DNA from 3 places in the Aeromonas bestiarum genome. Region 2 is predicted to be linked to each of the others. Evidence: predicted binding sites of a transcription regulator. Region 2 holds the regulator's gene; each other region holds the start of a gene.
What was found. Region 2 encodes sigma-54, which starts transcription at its own class of promoters, with help from an activator protein. Its sites were predicted from a motif close to TGGCACNGTTTTNGCTT; they were not measured.
Positions count from the first base shown of each region.

Region 1: glnA (glutamate--ammonia ligase) is a predicted target of sigma-54. The motif match lies at 2,079-2,095, and genes of this name have one in related genera.
Region 3: flhA (flagellar biosynthesis protein FlhA) is a predicted target of sigma-54. The motif match lies at 1,592-1,608, and genes of this name have one in related genera.

Region 1 is NZ_CP064746.1:216,557-222,706, reverse strand. Features, by position in the region: gene typA (translational GTPase TypA) at 1-1,800, opposite strand, end outside; gene glnA (glutamate--ammonia ligase) at 2,152-3,561, shown strand; gene IU367_RS01015 (DUF4124 domain-containing protein) at 3,653-4,231, shown strand; gene glnL (nitrogen regulation protein NR(II)) at 4,312-5,367, shown strand; gene glnG (nitrogen regulation protein NR(I)) at 5,377-6,150, shown strand, end outside.
Region 2 is NZ_CP064746.1:4,291,387-4,297,536, forward strand. Features, by position in the region: gene rapZ (RNase adapter RapZ) at 1-269, opposite strand, end outside; gene ptsN (PTS IIA-like nitrogen regulatory protein PtsN) at 312-758, opposite strand; gene hpf (ribosome hibernation promoting factor) at 761-1,048, opposite strand; gene IU367_RS19925 (RNA polymerase factor sigma-54) at 1,070-2,509, opposite strand; gene lptB (LPS export ABC transporter ATP-binding protein) at 2,575-3,300, opposite strand; gene lptA (lipopolysaccharide transport periplasmic protein LptA) at 3,304-3,831, opposite strand; gene lptC (LPS export ABC transporter periplasmic protein LptC) at 3,818-4,378, opposite strand; gene kdsC (3-deoxy-manno-octulosonate-8-phosphatase KdsC) at 4,375-4,929, opposite strand; gene IU367_RS19950 (KpsF/GutQ family sugar-phosphate isomerase) at 4,929-5,924, opposite strand; gene mlaF (phospholipid ABC transporter ATP-binding protein MlaF) at 6,132-6,150, shown strand, end outside.
Region 3 is NZ_CP064746.1:3,268,826-3,274,975, reverse strand. Features, by position in the region: gene fliR (flagellar biosynthetic protein FliR) at 1-320, shown strand, start outside; gene flhB (flagellar biosynthesis protein FlhB) at 407-1,537, shown strand; gene flhA (flagellar biosynthesis protein FlhA) at 1,645-3,747, shown strand; gene flhF (flagellar biosynthesis GTPase FlhF) at 3,764-5,182, shown strand; gene IU367_RS15125 (MinD/ParA family protein) at 5,184-6,059, shown strand; gene IU367_RS15120 (RNA polymerase sigma factor FliA) at 6,052-6,150, shown strand, end outside.

The DNA.
Region 1 (6,150 bases), 680 kb from region 2:
AGCGCGCTTGCGATCCATCTCGGTCAGCAGTTTCTTACGCACACGGATAGCCTTGGGCGTGATCTCTACCAGCTCATCGTTGTCGATGAACTCGAGAGCCTGTTCCAGGGTCATGCGGATCGGCGGAGTCAGCACCTGGGCTTCATCGGTACCGGAGGCACGCATGTTGGTCAGCTGCTTGCCCTTCAGGCAGTTCACTGTCAGGTCGTTGGAACGGGAGTGAATACCGATCACCTGGCCTTCGTACACTTCGGTCGCGTGACCGATGAACAGACGACCACGGTCTTGCAGACCGAACAGGGCGAAGGTCAGAGCCTTGCCGGTAGCGTTGGAGATCAGCACGCCGTTCTGACGCTCGCCGATGCTGCCACCCTTGTGCGGACCGTAATGGTCGAAGGTGTGGTACAGCAGACCGGTACCTGAGGTCATGGTCAGGAACTCGGTCTGGAAGCCGATCAGGCCACGACTCGGGATCATGAAGTCAAGACGGACACGGCCCTTGCCATCCGGGGTCATGTTGGTCATCTCGCCCTTACGCAGGCCGAGTTGCTCCATCACGGAACCCTGGTGGATCTCTTCCACGTCGACAGTCACGGTTTCGAACGGTTCGTGCAGAACGCCGTCCACTGTGCGCAGGATAACTTCCGGACGGGATACCGCCAGCTCGTAGCCTTCGCGACGCATGTTTTCGATCAGGATGGAGAGGTGCAATTCACCACGACCGGATACGCGGAACTTGTCCGGATCTTCGGTCTCTTCCACACGCAGGGCCACGTTGTGGACCAGCTCCTGGTTCAGACGCTCCAGGATGTTGCGGGAGGTCACGAACTTGCCTTCTTTGCCGGCGAACGGTGAGGTGTTGACCTGGAAGGTCATGTTCACGGTCGGCTCGTCAACGGAGAGCGGCGGCAGGGCTTGAACAGCGCCGTTGTCACAGATGGTGTCGGAGATTTTCAGCTCGCCCAGACCAGTGATGGCGATGATGTCGCCCGCTTGCGCGTCAACCACTTCGGTACGGGACAGACCCAGGTAGCCAAGCACCTGACCGACTTTGCCGGTACGGGTCTTGCCATCGGCACCGACGACGGTGACTTGCTGGTTGGTCTTGACGCGACCACGGCTGATGCGGCCGATACCGATAACACCCACGTAGGAGTTGTAGTCCAGCTGGGAGATTTGCATCTGGAAGGCACCGGCGGGGTCACCCTTCGGCTGCTCGACGTTGTCAACGATGGCCTGGAACAGGGGTTCCATGTTGTCGGACTCAACGCCCTGATCCAGGGTAGCCCAACCGTTCAGTGCAGAGGCGTAGACAACTTTGAAGTCCAGTTGCTCATCGGTGGCACCCAGGTTGTCGAACAGGTCGAATACCTGATCCATTACCCAGTCAGGACGAGCACCCGGACGGTCGATCTTGTTGATGACCACGATCGGCTTCAGACCCTGGGCGAAGGCTTTCTGGGTCACGAAACGAGTCTGCGGCATAGGGCCGTCAACAGCATCAACCAGCAGCAGCACGGAGTCGACCATGGACATGACGCGCTCTACTTCACCACCGAAGTCGGCGTGACCCGGGGTATCAACGATGTTGATGCGGTAGTCGTTCCAGCGGATCGCAGTGTTCTTGGCGAGAATGGTAATACCACGTTCCTTTTCCAGATCGTTGGAATCCATCAGACGCTCTTGACCATCAGTGGTACGGTCCAGGGTTCCAGACTGCTGCAGCAGCTTATCAACCAGGGTAGTTTTGCCGTGGTCTACGTGCGCAATAATCGCAATATTGCGTAAATTCTCTAACATTCTCGCCTCAATCACCGGGTAAAATTGGGCGCTAATTGTACTCTCGCCTTTGTGATCTGCCTAGCAGAATTGCAGTGCATTCACGCATAACAGGGGATCGGGATCATGGACCTTCCGTTCAAAGCCTGCTTAGATGGGGGCTGACCGTATACTGCGCACCATTTTAGTGCACCAAAACGATCCACTGTTGCACTACTTTGAGGCGTAACGCGCTGAGATGGCGGGTCTTGGGGCAGGCTTATAGTCGCAAATGCCCTGAAATCAAGCTGTCACAAACTTGGCACGATACTGGCTTATGTGAATGTGATGACGCATTCACCCTAAGAGTTTTAACACCGGAGGTTACTTAGCATGTCAGCCCAGAACGTTTTGGCCCTGATCCAGGAACACGAAGTCAAGTTTGTTGACCTGCGCTTTACCGACACCAAGGGTAAAGAGCAGCACGTATCCATCCCTTCCCACCAGGTCAACGAAGACTTCTTCGAAGACGGCAAGATGTTCGATGGCTCCTCCATCGGCGGCTGGAAGGGCATCAACGAGTCTGACATGGTGCTGATGCCGGATGCGGCCTCCGCCAAGCTGGATCCGTTCACCGAAGAGACCACCCTGAACATCGTCTGCGATGTGCTGGAACCGGCCACCATGCAAGGTTACGACCGCGATCCGCGCTCCATCTCCAAGCGTGCCGAAGATTTCCTGAAAGCCAGCGGCATCGCTGACACCGTGCTGTTCGGGCCGGAGCCGGAATTCTTCATGTTCGACAACATCACCTTCTCGAACACCATGGGCCACAGCTTCGTGAAAATCGAATCTGAAGAAGCCGCCTGGAACTCGGGTACCGAGTATGAGCACGGCAACAAGGGCCACCGTCCGTTCGTGAAAGGCGGTTACTTCCCGGTTGCACCGGTCGACTCCTCCCAGGACATCCGCGCCGCCATGTGTCTGGTGCTGGAAGAGATGGGCCAGGTCGTTGAAGCTCACCACCACGAAGTGGCGACCGCCGGTCAGAACGAGATCGCGACTCGTTTCAACACCCTCACCCTGAAAGCGGATGAAGTGCAGGTGCTGAAGTACGTGATCCACAACGTGGCCCACGCCTACAACAAGACAGTCACCTTCATGCCGAAACCCATGTTCGGTGACAACGGCTCCGGCATGCACTGCCACCAGTCCCTGGCCAAGAACGGCGTCAACCTGTTCGCCGGCGACCTGTACGGCGGTCTGTCCGAGATGGCACTGCACTACATCGGCGGTATCATCAAGCACGCCAAGGCCATCAACGCCTTCGCCAACCCGACCACCAACTCCTACAAGCGTCTGGTGCCGGGTTATGAAGCACCTGTCATGCTGGCCTACTCCGCCCGCAACCGCTCTGCCTCCATCCGTATCCCGGTAGTGCCGAGCCCGAAAGCCCGTCGCATCGAAGTACGCTTCCCGGATCCGGCTGCCAACCCGTACCTGGCGTTCGCAGCCCAGCTGATGGCCGGTCTGGACGGCATCATCAACAAGATCCATCCAGGCGATGCCATGGACAAGAACTTGTATGACCTGCCGCCGGAAGAAGCCGCCGAAGTGCCGACCGTTGCCGGCTCTCTGGACGAAGCCCTGGCCGCACTGGACAGCGATCGCGAGTTCCTGACCCGCGGTGGCGTGTTCAGCGATGACTTCATCAACTCCTACCTGGAACTGAAACAGCAGGATGTTGACCGCGTGCGCATGACCCCGCACCCGCTGGAGTTTGAACTGTACTACTCCGTTTAATCCGGACCACAGCTCAGAACTTGACCAAACCCGCCAACAGGCGGGTTTTTTCTCTGATAGGATTAAGCAAAATCCCGTCAAGGAGAGATGGATGAGAAACACATACCCCGTATGGGCACTGAGTCTGCTGCTGGCGAGCATGGGGGCTCAGGCCGCCAAGGTGTACTCCTGGACAGACAGCAAGGGTGTCGTCCACTACACGGATGCCCCTCCCCCCGGCCAGCAGGCCAAAGAAGTGGATCTGCGGGTTGCCCCTCTCATTGGCAGCTCGCCGCGCTCGGTACAGGTGGAGAACTTCAACAGCCTGACCGGCGTCGATGCCAAGAAGGAGAAGGAAGCGGCCAAGCTGGTGATCGAGCTGCTCTCACCAGAACAGGGCAGCACGCTGCGCGACAACACGGGCAACGTGGTGTTCCAGGGCCAGATCAGCCCGAAAGCGCCGACCCAGTACGACGTGCGCCTGACGCTGGATGGCAAGGCGGCCCCCATAGTCAACAATGGCCTGGCCATTCGGGTCGAGAACCTGGATCGCGGTGCGCACGAGGCCCAACTCGAGCTGCTGGCCAAAGACGGTACGATCCTTGCTAAATCCAGGGTAGTCACCTTCTACCTGCACCGAGCCAGCCTCAATCCGGCACCAAAAGTGACCCCGCTCCCCAACAAGGGGTGATCCTGTGCATCGATACGGGTAGACTAAATGCACCACGTTGGTGCATTACTGGTGTATAGCACCGTTTTAGGGAGAAACCTGTGCCAACCCGCCCGGATCAAGCCAAGATACTGCTCGATAACTTGCTGACCGCCGTCATCCTGATGGATGAGCGGCTCTGCATCCAGTTCGTCAACCCGGCGGCCGAACAACTGCTCTCCCTCAGCCAGCGCCGGCTGATCGGGATCGAGCTGCCCCATCTGCTGGAACACATCTCCCTCGATCTGCAACGTCTCAAGCAGTGCCTCACCTCGGGGCAGGGCTTCACCGACAGCGAAGTGACCCTGGTGGTGGAAGGAGAACCCAGACTGGTGGAGATGAGCGTGAGCCCGCTCGCCGACCATGAACAAAGGTTGATGGTGGTGGAGCTGCGCAAGATCGATCAGCAGAAGAAGATCAGCCAGGAGCTGCAACAACATGCCCAGCAGCAGGCGGCCAAGGAATTGGTGCGCGGTCTGGCCCACGAGATAAAGAACCCTCTCGGCGGCCTGCGCGGCGCGGCCCAACTGTTGCAAAAAGAGCTGCCGGATCCGGCCTTGCGTGAATACACCGGCATCATCATAGAGCAGGCCGACCGGCTGCGAGTGCTGGTCGATCGCCTGCTCGGTCCACAACGCCCGGGTCGTCACCAGATGCACAATGTCCACTCGGTGCTGGAACAGGTACGCCGCCTGGTGGAGCTGGAGCTGCCGCCGACGGTCCGCATAGAACGGGATTATGATCCCAGCATTCCGGAATTCGAGATGGAGCCGGATCAGCTGCAGCAGGCGTTTCTCAACATGGTGCGCAACGCCGCCGAGGCCATAGGCGAGCAAACCGGGCTCATCCGCATCAAGACCCGCACCGCCTTCCAGATCACCATCCACGGCCAGCGCTACCGGCTGGCGGCCGAGATCAAGATCATCGACAACGGCCCCGGCATTCCCGATGCCATCCGCGATACCCTCTTCTACCCCATGATCACCGGCAAGGAGGGAGGCACCGGGCTCGGCCTCTCCATCGCCCAGAACCTGATCGATCAGCACAAGGGGCGGATCGACTGCATCAGCTGGCCAGGCCACACCGAATTCACCATCTTTCTACCGCTTCGCAAATAAGGGAACGTCATGACAGCAAAAGTGTGGATCGTCGATGACGACAGTTCTATCCGCTGGGTGCTGGAACGCACCCTCGGCAGCGAAGGCTTCGAGTGCGAGAGCTTCGCCGACGGCGAGGCCCTGCTGAGCTCGCTGGAGATGCGATCGCCGGATGTGATCCTCTCCGATATCCGCATGCCCGGCATAGACGGCCTCAGCCTGCTGGAGCAGATCCACCGCCGCCAGGCCGATCTGCCCATCATCATAATGACGGCCCACTCGGACCTGGACAGCGCGGTCAACGCTTACCAGCGCGGCGCCTTCGAGTACCTGCCCAAGCCGTTCGACATCGACGAGGCGGTCACCCTGGTGCGCCGCGCCGAGAATCACCTGAAAGAGCAGCGCACCAAGCGCAAGTCTCGTCAGCAAGAAGCCACCGCCACACCCGAGATCATCGGCGAGGCGCCGGCGATGCAGGAGGTGTTTCGCGCCATAGGCCGGCTGTCGCGCTCCAGCATCTCTGTGCTGATCAACGGCCAGAGCGGCACCGGCAAGGAGCTGGTCGCCCACGCGCTGCACAAGCACAGCCCGCGCGCCCACAAAAACTTCATCGCCCTCAACATGGCGGCCATCCCGAAAGATCTCATCGAATCCGAGCTGTTTGGCCATGAGAAGGGGGCCTTCACCGGCGCCAACAACATACGTCACGGCCGCTTCGAGCAGGCCGACGGTGGCACCCTGTTTCTCGACGAAATAGGCGACATGCCGCTGGATGTGCAGACCCGCTTGCTGCGGGTGCTGGCC
Region 2 (6,150 bases):
TCCGCATCGAAGAAGAAGCTGGAAAATTCGACCCGGCCCTCGTTGCGCACCTGGGCCAGCAGGGTCTCCAGCTTGTCCGGGCTCACCGGCAGGTTGCGCACGTCTATGCTGACCGCCAGCTTGTCATACTGGCTCTCGACCGAGACGATCAGCTGGGGCAGCAGGTTGACCGGCAGGTTATCCACGCAGTAATAACCGAGATCCTCCAGCACACGCAGGGCAACTGTCTTGCCCGAGCCGGAGCGCCCACTTACCACTATTAATTGCATCTTGTTCCCTCACCGCTTGGAGTCATGACGGGGGCCTGCATATCAGGCCGAGGTCATGATCTGATAGAGATCTTCATCGCTGGTTGCCTGGCGCAACTGGCGGCAAACCGCCTTGTCACCCAGTTTGGATGCCATCAGGGAAAGGGTCTTGAGGTGCTGCTTGCACTCGCTTTCCGGCACCAGCAGGGCAAAGAGCAGGTCAACCGGTTGATTGTCGATGGAGTCGAAGGGGATAGGCTCTGCGAAGGTCATCAGGATGGCGGTCGGCGGAAACTCGTCACCGATCCGGCCGTGGGGAATGGCGATACCGGCACCGATACCGGTACTGCCCATCTTTTCTCGGGCCAGCAGGCACTCGAATAACGCCTGACGAGAGGTCCCCAGGCGCTCAGCGGCTAATTCACTGATGATCTCAAGGGCGCGTTTCTTGCTGGTACAAGGGACCGCACTTTTGGTGCAGTCCCGACTCAGTATGTGTTCAAGTTGCATAGTTATTTTTGATTTAACTTATCTTTGTGCTTGATGATCTGCCGATCCAGCTTGTCCAGCAGGGTATCAATCGCAGCATACATGTCGGCATGCTGTGAATTGGCGAACACCTCGCCACCGCTGACATGCAGCTTGGCTTCGGCGATCTGGTTCAGTTTTTCTACGCTCAACACCACATGAACATTGTTGATGTGGTCAAAGTGACGCTCGAGTTTGGCAAATTTGTTGTTCACATAATCACGCAGAGCTTCGGTGATCTCGACATGGTGTCCGGTCAGGTTAATTTGCATAACGTCTTCCTTTTGTTTTGCCTAAACCAGGCGTTTGCGCTGATTGGATGGCGGGATCAACAAGGATTCACGGTACTTTGCGATCGTGCGTCTCGCCACCATAATACCCTGTTCGGCCAGCAAATCCGCGATCTTGCTATCACTTAGCGGCTTGGCGGGATTCTCTGCCGTCACCAGCTTCTTGATCAGCGCGCGAATTGCGGTCGATGAGCACTCTCCTCCTCCTTCGGTATTCACATGACTGGAGAAAAAAAACTTCAGTTCGAAGATGCCGCGGGGCGTATGCATGTATTTCTGGGTCGTTACCCGGGAGATAGTTGACTCATGCATCTCTACCGCTTCGGCGATGTCGTTGAGCACCATGGGCTTCATGGCCTCTTCACCATACTCGAAAAAGCCCTGTTGCTGCTCGACAATGCAGCTGGCCACCTTGAGCAGGGTGTCATTGCGACTCTCCAGGCTCTTGATGAACCACTTCGCCTCTTGCAGATGGGAACGGATGAACTGGGTGTCCTGGCTGGTGCGCGCCTGGCGTGCCATGGCGGCATAGGTCTCGTTGACCCGGATGCGCGGCGCGGAATCGGGATTGAGCTCGACCACCCATTTGGTACCCTTCTTGACCACGGTCACATCCGGGATCACGTACTGGGAGTCGCTCTGTATGATGCCATTGCCCGGTCTGGGCTCCAGCTGCTGGATGAGATCCAGTACCTCCTTGAGGTCGCTCTCCTTGAGCCGGGTCTTGCGCGCCAGGGTGCGATAATCGCGATTGCCGAGCAAGTCCATGTGCTCGTTGATCACCTCTCTGGCCTCGGTGAGCCAGGGCAGTTCGGGGGCGTATTGACCGAGCTGGATCAACAGGCATTCCTGTACCGAACGGGCGGCGATGCCGACCGGATCGAAATGCTGCACTCGCTTGAGCACGGCCTCGACCTCGTCGAGTTCCACCTCGACATCCTCGCTGCTCACCGCCGCCTGTATATCTTCGAGGGAGACGGTCAGATAACCGGAGTCGTCGATGGCATCTATGATGGCGAGGGCTATGGCGGCATCCAGATCGCTGAACGGCGTGAGTCGCATCTGCCACAGCAGATAGTCCTGCAGATTCTCGGTGGTTTCGCCCTGATAGACGCTGTCTTCCCCATCGTGGATGGGGCCTGCGCTCTGGGCCGTGCCGGCCGAGTAGACATCCTCCCAGGTGGTATCCACCGGCAACTCGTCCGGCATCTGATCCTGGGCCATGGCATCGCTGGAGTCGAGCTGACTGGCGTCGACCGGCTCTTCCGGGCTGGTCTCCTGCACCTCATTCTCCTCTTGCTCCAGCAAGGGGTTGTTATCGAGCGCTTGCTGAATTTCCTGCTGGAGTTCCAGGGTGGAGAGCTGGAGCAGACGAATCGCTTGTTGTAATTGCGGCGTCATGGTCAGGGACTGACCGAGACGCAACTGTAATGTCGGCTTCATCTACGTCGGGATATCCTTATGTTCAGCGAGGCAGTCGTCACAGGAAATGAAGAGATGCCCCCTTACTATAGACTGAATTGATCGCCCAAATAGACGCGCTTGACCTGTTCATCGGCCAGTATCTCGGCCGGCGCACCTTCGGCAATCATCTTGCCGTGGCTGACGATATAAGCCTTCTCGCATACGTCCAGAGTCTCTCTGACGTTGTGGTCGGTGATCAAGACGCCCAGGCCTCTATCTTTCAGATGCTGGATGATCTTCTTGATGTCTATCACAGAAATGGGGTCGACCCCGGCAAACGGCTCATCCAGCAGGATAAAACGCGGCTCGGCCGCCAGCGCGCGGGCGATCTCGACCCGGCGTCGCTCCCCCCCGGACAGACTCTGACCCAGGTTGTCGCGAATGTGGGTGATATTGAACTCTTCCAGCAGCTGTTCGACCTTGTCTTCCCGCTCTTCGCGGCTCAGCCCCTTGCGGGTCTGCATGACCCCCATCAGGTTGTCGAACACCGACAGGCGGCGGAAAATGGAGGCCTCCTGCGGCAGATAGCCGATGCCGTTGCGGGCTCGGATATGCATGGGCTGCAGGCTGATGTCCTGATCGTCTATGGTGATGAGACCGGCATCGCTCTGCACCAGTCCCACTATCATGTAGAAGGAGGTGGTCTTGCCGGCGCCATTCGGACCTAACAATCCGACGATCTGGCCGGTACCTACTTCCAGGCTCACATCGCTGACCACCATGCGGCGCTTGTAACTTTTTTGCAGGCCGACTGCTTTCAACACTGCCATGGCTTATTTTCCCTGCTTCTTCTGATCGGCGGGCTTGTCGAAGTTCTCTACCTGATCCGGCAGGAACACCGTCTTGACGCGCTGGGTCGGGCCCTTGCTCTCGGCGATCATCTTCTGTTTGACGATGTCGTAACGGATCAGATCGCCGTTGACCTGGCTGTCTTCCTGCTTGAGCTGGCCATTGCCGGTGATGGTCACCAGCCGGTTCTTCAGCTCGTAGCGGATGCTGTTGCCGTGGGCATTGACCGGCTTGCCGTTGTCCAGGATCTGGAAGAAGGTGGCGGGATTGCCATAGGCCGTCATCACCTCGGCCCCTTTCTCGCCGGAGCGGATCACCACTACCTTGTCGGCCTTAATCTTGATGGTGCCCTGAGTGATGATGACATCGTCACTGAAGGTGATGCGGTTGTCCTGCATCTCGGCCACCTGTTTGACCGCATCCACGTAGACCTTCTCGGCAAAGTCGGACTCTTTGGCGCTCACGGTGCCGCACAGCAGCAGGGCCGCGAGGGCCAGATTAACGTTTTTCATTGAAATAGATGGCATGACCCTGGTCCAGTAATTCAAAATATTTGCGTTCCAGATGACCCTTCAGGCCAACGCCCTCGGTCTGGAAATCCTTACCCACTATGCTGACTTGCTGATTGCTTCTCACGTTCTGGGTCACCAGATCCAGCTCCATATAGGGGGTATCCAGCGTGGAGATGAAGGAGGCGGGCAGCAGGCCGTCCAGATGTACCTTGTCCCGCAGGATCACGTTGTCATCCGTGTTGAGCACGCCGGTATCGGCCGTGACTTTCCACTCGGCCTCGCCCTGCTTGTCGAACATGTAGACTACCGGCTTGTTGAAGGTGGCCTGTTCGAGGAGCTGGTAATACTCCGCATACTCGGACTCCAGCCGCTCGGTGCGCCGCCCATCTGCGTCAAAGCGGGTGGTGACCAGATTCTTGGCGGTGAAGTCCGGCTGATAGTTCTCGACCTTGGCGGTCGGCTCCGCCACCAGCTCTATGTCGCCGAGCTGCCAGGCGGCCAGCGCCACCAGAAAAAGCAGGGCGAACAGCAGCGTCTGTCTGCTCATACCGAGGCCTCTGGCTGATAGTCACCCAGCCCTTGTGCCTGCAGTATCAGGTCGCACACCTCGCGTACAGCACCCAGCCCACCGGCCAGTCGGGTCACCATGTCGGCCCGGGCCAGCACCAGTGGGTGAGCATCGGCCACGGCGATGCCAAGGCCACAGGCCTGCATCACCGGCAGATCTATGGTGTCATCACCCATGTAGGCGGCCTGCTCCGGCGTCAGTCCCAGCTTGGCCAGCAGTGCCTCGAAGTGGGGCAGCTTCTGATCCGCCCCCTGCACCAGATGCTGCACACCCAGGCTCTTCATCCGGTCGCTGACGATGCGGGAATTGCGCCCCGTGATGATGGCGATCTCGATCCCGGCGTTGAGCAAGGCGCGCATGCCGGCGCCGTCGCGGGTACAGAAGGTCTTCAGCTCTTCGCCATCATTGCCCATATAGATGAGGCCGTTGGAGAGGACTCCATCCACATCGCACACCAGCAGGCGGATCTGCGCCGCCCTGTCATACTGGCTGCGCGTCACCGGACCGTAGAGGGTCGGTACGTTTTGCATCAAATTACTCCGGCTTTCAGCAGGTCGTGCATGTTGAAGGCACCGAGCGGGCGCTTGTCCTCATCCACTACCAGTAATCCGTTGATCTTTCTGGTTTCCATCAATTTGACAGCTTCTGCCGCCATCATCTCGGGTCCTACGGTAACACAGTTGGCCGTCATCACCTTGGCGATCGGGGTGTGATGGATATCCACCTGCAGATCCAGGATGCGGCGCAAGTCACCATCGGTAAAGAGCCCGGCCAGCCGGCCATCGGCGTCGACGACAGCCGTCATCCCCAGCCCCTTGCGACTCACTTCCAGCAGCGCCTGGCTGATGGTGGCATCTATCCCCACCCGGGGCAACAGCTCGCCGCTGTGCATCAGGTCACCGACCCGCAGCAGCAACCGCTTGCCCAGCGACCCGCCAGGGTGAGAAAGGGCGAAGTCATCGGCGGTGAAACCGCGGGCTTCCAGCAGGGCAACCGCCAAGGCGTCCCCCATCACCAGAGTGGCCGTGGTGCTGGAGGTGGGCGCCAGCCCGAGCGGGCACGCCTCCTTCTCGACCCGTACGCACAGGTGCACGTTCGCTTCCTTGGCCATGGTGGAGGCGGGATTGCCCGTCATGCAGATCAACTGGATGCCACGGCGTTTGAGCACCGGCAGCAGGGCCAGGATCTCGTCACTCTCGCCCGAGTTGGAGATGGCGATGATGAGATCGCCGCTGGAGATCATCCCCAGATCCCCGTGACTGGCTTCGCCAGGGTGCAGGAAGAAGGCGGGGGTGCCGGTGCTGGCCAGGGTGGCAGCAATCTTGCTCCCGACATGACCTGACTTGCCCATGCCGGTGACCACGATTTTGCCACTGCAGCGCAGCACCAGGTTGCATGCCTGATCGAAGGCATCATTCAGGTACTGATAGAGTCCATCAATCGCTTGTTTTTCAATGTCCAGCACGGTACGGGCGCTGCGACGAAAATCGAACAGTTCAGACACTTTTTCAGGCTTTACAGACATAAAGGCACAGCTCCGGGCCGAAATTTGCTGCGGGATTATAAAAAAGTCTGTCGAGATAAGCGAATCGGATACTTCTCGGTCCTAAAAGAGAGACAATTGGTTACACAAAACTGTCGCGCTTTTGGGCTGGCGGGCTGTTCAATAGTTGTTCCTTGCTGTTGCTTAGACCTAGACTAGCCCATAAAATTCGCTCTTCATTTACACCGGATGGACAATTGTTTGAACA
Region 3 (6,150 bases), 1.0 Mb from region 2:
CAGATGCCGGGCTCACCCTGCCCGCCATTCGCAGCTTGGTCGGATTCCTGGGGGTCATGTACCAGGCCTCGCTGGTGATGGCGCTGTCGGCCATAGTCGCGCTGCTGCTCATCAACTTTGCGTTCGGGGTCATGACGCGGGCGGCGCCCCAGCTCAACATCTTCAGCATAGGTTTCGCGGTCAGCATGATGTCCGGGCTGCTCATCCTCTGGCTCACCATAGGCGGCTTCCTCGGCCACTTCGACTCCATGTGGGAGCGGGTGCAGGAGACCAGTTGCGAGCTCATCAACGTCCAGTGCTTCGGTGGCCAGAATGGCTGATTGCGTGCAGCTGGGTAGCAAACGACTCGATGCCTTCCGGGGGCGAGCACAACTGAGCAAGCTCCCGCGTGTCGGAGGTCGGCAGCATGGCTGATACCGATCAGGAACGTACCGAACAACCCACGGGCAAACGACTGCAACAGGCCCGGGAAAAAGGGCAGATTGCACGTTCCAAGGAGCTGGGTACCGCCAGCGTCCTGCTGGCGGCCGTCTTTGGTCTCTTGATGGTCAAGGAGAGTCTGGCCGGCGCCATGGTCAAGATCCTCACCATGGGCTTCACGCTCGATCGGGACCAGGCCTTCGATCCCAATGCCATGGGGGCCATGGTGCCCGCCCTGTTGAGGGAGCTGCTGCATCCGCTCGGCCTGCTGTTCATGCTGGTGGCCATCGCCGCCTTCGTCGGCAACACCCTGATGGGGGGCATGAACTTCTCCTCCGAGGCCATGCTGCCCAAGTGGAGCAAGCTGAGCCCCTTGAATGGTCTTAAGAGGATGTTCGGGGTGCAATCCTTGGTCGAGCTGATCAAGTCCATCGCCAAGGTGGTGTTCATCACCCTGTTTGCCTGGTGGATGTTGTCGAGCCAGTTCAACCACCTGCTCAACCTCTCCCTGGAGGGCTACCCGGGTGGCATCATAGATGCGCTGGATCTGCTGCTGTGGATGCTGATCATCCTCTGTTGCGCCCTCATCCCCATAGTGGCCATAGACGTGCCGTTCCAGCAGTGGAACCACATGCGCCAGCTCAAGATGACCAAGCAGGAGGTCAAGGACGAGTTCAAGGACAGCGAGGGCAAGCCCGAGGTGAAGGGGCGGATCCGCCGCTTGCAGATGGAGATGGCGATGCGCCGCATGATGGGGGATGTGCCCAAGGCGGACGTGGTCATCACCAACCCGACCCACTACTCGGTGGCGCTCAAATACGATACCGCCAAGCCGGGGGCCGCGCCCAAGGTAGTGGCCAAGGGCACTGATGAGATCGCGATGAAGATCAGGGAGATAGCAAGGGAGTACGAGATCCCCATCATGCCTTCTCCCGGGCTCACCCGCGCCATCTTTCACTCCACCGAGATAGGTCACGAGATACCGGAAGGGCTGTTTGCCGCCGTGGCTCAGGTGCTGGCCTATGTGTATCAGCTCAAGAAGTTCCGCCGTGGCCGTGGCCGGCGCCCCAATCCGCTCGCCAAGGATCTGCCCATTCCGCCTGAATTCCGCAAATGACAAACTTCTGACACAGTAAAAATAAAATCATTTAAAATCAATGCATTGAATTGTTGGCTTGATGTTTGCTTTAATCTGGCACCAGCGGTTTGAGATTGAGAAAAAAGATGAAATTCCAGGCATCATTGGGCCGATTGAAAGAGCACAGGGGATTGCTGACCAAGGGGGTGGGGACACCGCTGCTGGTGCTGGCGTCTCTAGGTATGGTCGTGCTGCCCATACCGCCGCTGATGCTGGATGTACTCTTCTCCTTCAATATCGCGCTCTCCATAGTGGTGCTGCTGGTGGCCGTCTATACCCGACGCCCGCTGGAATTTGCCGCCTTTCCAACCGTCTTGCTGCTCGCCACCTTGCTGCGTCTGGCGCTCAACGTGGCGTCAACCCGGGTGGTCTTGCTGGAAGGCCACAACGGCAGTGCGGCGGCCGGTCATGTGATCGAGGCGTTCGGCAACGTGGTGATCGGCGGCAACTATGCCGTCGGCATCATCGTCTTTACGATCCTGATGATCATCAACTTCGTGGTGATCACCAAGGGTGCCGGGCGGATCGCCGAGGTGAGCGCCCGCTTTACCCTGGATGCCATGCCAGGCAAACAGATGGCCATAGATGCCGATTTGAACGCCGGGCTTATCAACCAGGAAGAGGCGAAGAAGCGCCGCCAGGACGTGACCCAGGAAGCCGACTTCTACGGCTCCATGGACGGTGCCTCCAAATTCGTGAAGGGGGATGCCATTGCGGGTATCATGATCCTCTTCATCAACATCATAGGTGGCTTCATCATCGGCATGATGCAGCACCAGCTGACCTTCAGTGAAGCGGCTCAGATCTACACCCTGCTGGCCATAGGTGACGGTCTGGTGGCCCAGATCCCCTCCCTGCTGCTCTCCATTGCCGCGGCCATCATAGTGACCCGGCAGAACACGGATCAGGACATGGGCACGGCCGTGCTGGGCCAGCTGTTTGACAACCCCAAGGCGCTGATCATCTCGGCCGGCATACTGCTGATGATGGGGCTGGTACCCGGCATGCCGCACTTTGCCTTCCTGAGCCTGGGGATTCTCTCGGCTGCCGGTGCCTGGTGGCTGCTGCGCCGCGAGAAACGGGCCGCCGCCAAGGCTGCCAAGGGTGAACTGATGCCCGCCACGACCGACCAACCCCATGAACAGAAAGAGCTGAGCTGGGACGACGTGATGCCGGTGGACATCATAGGGCTGGAGGTGGGCTATCAGCTCATCCCGCTGGTGGATCGCAATCAGGGCGGGGAGCTGCTCAACCGGATCAAGGGGGTACGCAAGAAACTCTCCCAGGAGCTGGGCTTTCTGGTGCCGGCCGTGCACATTCGCGACAACCTGGATCTCGCACCCAACCAATATCGCATCACCTTGATGGGGGTCAGTACCGGCGAGGCCAATGTTTACCATGATAAGGAAATGGCCATCAATCCGGGTCAGGTGTTCGGCCAGATCCAGGGTATCGCCACCCGGGATCCCGCCTTCGGGCTGGAAGCCGTGTGGGTCGCCAAGGAGCAGGTCTCCCAGGCCCAGACCCTCGGCTATACGGTGGTGGATACCGCCACCGTGGTCGCCACTCATCTGAGCCAGATCCTCTCCAACCATGCGGCCCTGCTGCTGGGCCATGACGAGGTGCAACAGCTGCTCGACATGATAGGGAAGCATCAGAACAAGCTGGTGGAAGGACTGGTTCCTGAAGTCATCAGCATGGGTAACCTGGTGAAGGTATTGCAGAATTTGCTCAATGAAGGCGTGCCAATCCGCGATATGCGCACTATCCTGCAGACCCTGGTGGAATACGCCCCGCGCAGTCCGGATCCGGAAGTGCTGACGGCAGCCTGCCGTATCGCCCTGCGTCGCCTGATAGTGCAGGAGATTGCCGGCCCGGATCCCGAGCTGCCGGTGATCACCTTGGCACCAGAATTGGAACGTATATTGCATCAATCCCTGCAGGCAGGGGGTGGTGATGGTGCCGGCATAGAGCCGGGCCTGGCGGAGCGGATGCAACGCTCGCTGGTGGAAGCCACTCAACGACAAGAACTGGAAGGCCAACCGGCCGTGCTTCTGACATCGGGGATACTGCGCAATACCCTGGCGAAATTTGTCAAGAATGCCATTCCTGGATTGCGCGTTCTGTCTTATCAGGAAGTGCCTGATGACAAGCAAATCCGCATCGTCAGTGCGGTAGGACAGAACTAGTTAGCGGAGATGACGGGTGAAGATTAAGCGGTTTTTTGCCAAGGACATGCGAACGGCTCTGGCCGAGGTCAAGGAGACTCTCGGGCCTGACGCCGTCATCATGTCCAACAAGAAGGTCACTGGTGGGGTGGAGATAGTCGCCGCTGTCGATTATCAATCCCAGGTCCCGGGACCCAAAGATGCGCCGGTTCGCCGTCAGTTGAACGATGAGAGCGTCAATATCTCGTCTGCCGGACGGCAGATGACCCGTCCTGCGCCCACCCAGGCCCAGGAACAGAACGAACACTATGCCGATACCCTGGCCGCCCTGCTGGCGCGCCAGCAGAAGTTGAACCCGGCCAATCCGGCCGCTCTCAAGGGGGCTGCACCCGTTGCCGCCGCCGGTTCAGCTCCCCGCACGCTGGCCGAACAGGGCCAGTGGGGTGCGGCTCCCGAGCCCGCCAAGCCGAAGGCCAGGGCGGCCGCTCCCGGTCGCGCTTCCCAGCCCGCACAGCGGGATCCCGAGATGGAAGGGATGCGCAAGGAGATGGCCAGCATCCGCAAGTTGCTGGAGCACCAGATCTCCGGGCTGATGTGGCAGGAGGTGGAACGTCGCGAGCCGATGCGTGCCCTGCTCATCAAGGAGCTCAAGAAGATAGGCTTTGACGATGCGTTTGCCGATCAGCTGGCTGGCCTCATCCCCGAGGACATGTCCATCCATCAGGCCATGGCCCAGTTGGCCGAGGTGCTGACCGCCCAGCTCAAGATCAGTGAAGACGATATTTTACGTCAGGGTGGGGCGGTTGCCCTGCTCGGACCGACCGGGGTGGGCAAGACCACCACCATCGCCAAGCTGGCGGCGCGGTTTGCCATGAAGTATGGCGCCGAGCAGGTGGCGCTCATCACCACGGACAACTACCGGATCGGCGCCCATGAGCAGTTGCAGACCTATGGTCGCATCATGGGCTGCCCGGTACGGCAGGTGAGGGATGCCGAGGAGCTGGCCACTGCGCTCTATCAGTTCCGCCATCGTCGGCTGGTACTGATCGATACCGCCGGGGTGGGGCAGCGGGATATCCGTCTGACCGAGCAGCTCGATACCCTGGTCAAGAATGCCAAGGTACGCATCCGCAGCTACCTGGTGATGTCCGCCACTTCCCAGCGTCGGGTGATGCAGGAGGCGGTGGACCATTTCCGGCGTATTCCATTAAGCGGCTGCATACTTACCAAATTGGATGAGAGTCTGAATCTGGGCGAAGTGATTAACGTGTGTATCCAGAATGCACTGCCCATCAGCTATATCACTGATGGACAAAGGGTTCCGGAAGATATTCAAGTTGCCAATGCGGCGCAGCTCGTCGGAGCTGCCATGGGCTCGCTGGAGCGGGAAACAGAAGAACCCTATTTCTGGGGTGCAGGCTTTGGCGAGGCCGAAGATTCGGAGTTTTATGAGTAACATGTATATGGATCAGGCGAGTGGTCTGCGCAAAATGCGTCAAAACAATCGAGTAAAAGTGATCGCCGTTTCCGGTGGCAAGGGTGGCGTGGGCAAGACCAACGTGACCCTGAACGTGGCTGGCGCCATGGCCGCACAAGGCAAACGGGTGATGGTGCTGGACGCCGACCTTGGCCTTGCTAACGTTGACGTCATGCTGGGGCTGCGGGTACACCGCAACCTCTCCCATGTCCTGGCTGGCGAGTGCACCATAGACGACATCATAGTCGAGGGCCCCTACGGCATGATGATAGTGCCGGCCACATCGGGTACCCAGTCCATGGTCGAGCTCTCTCCGGTGCAGCATGCCGAACTGATCCGCGCCTTCAGCGAGATGAAGACCCAGGTCGACATACTGCTGGTGGATACGGCGGCGGGGATCTCCGACATGGTGCTGAGCTTCACCCGTGCCGCCCAGGACATCATGATAGTGGTGTGCGATGAGCCGACCTCCATCACGGATGCCTACGCGCTGATCAAGATCCTTTCCAAGGATCACGGCGTGTTTCGCTTCAAGGTGGTGGCCAACATGGTGCGCAGCCTGCGTGAGGGGCAAGAGCTCTACGCCAAGCTGACCCGGGTCACGGACCGCTTTCTGGATACCTCGCTGGAGCTGGTGGCGTGCGTACCTTACGACACCAATCTGCGCGCCGCCGTGCGCAAGCAGAAGCTTATTGTCGAAGCCTTCCCCAAGTCGCCTGCGGCGCTGGCGTTTCGCGCCCTCGCCAACAAGGCGGCAAGCTGGCCCATTCCTAACCAACCCGGCGGTCATCTCGAATTTTTCCTGGAAAATTTGCTGCAAAGGCCGGTCATAGCACAGGAAGGTTCCCGTGAATAAAGCCCAAGCGTACTTGCGTCATCAGGATTCCTATGTGCTGGTCGAGCGTCATGCTCCGCTGGTGAAACGGATTGCCCAGCATTTGTTGGCT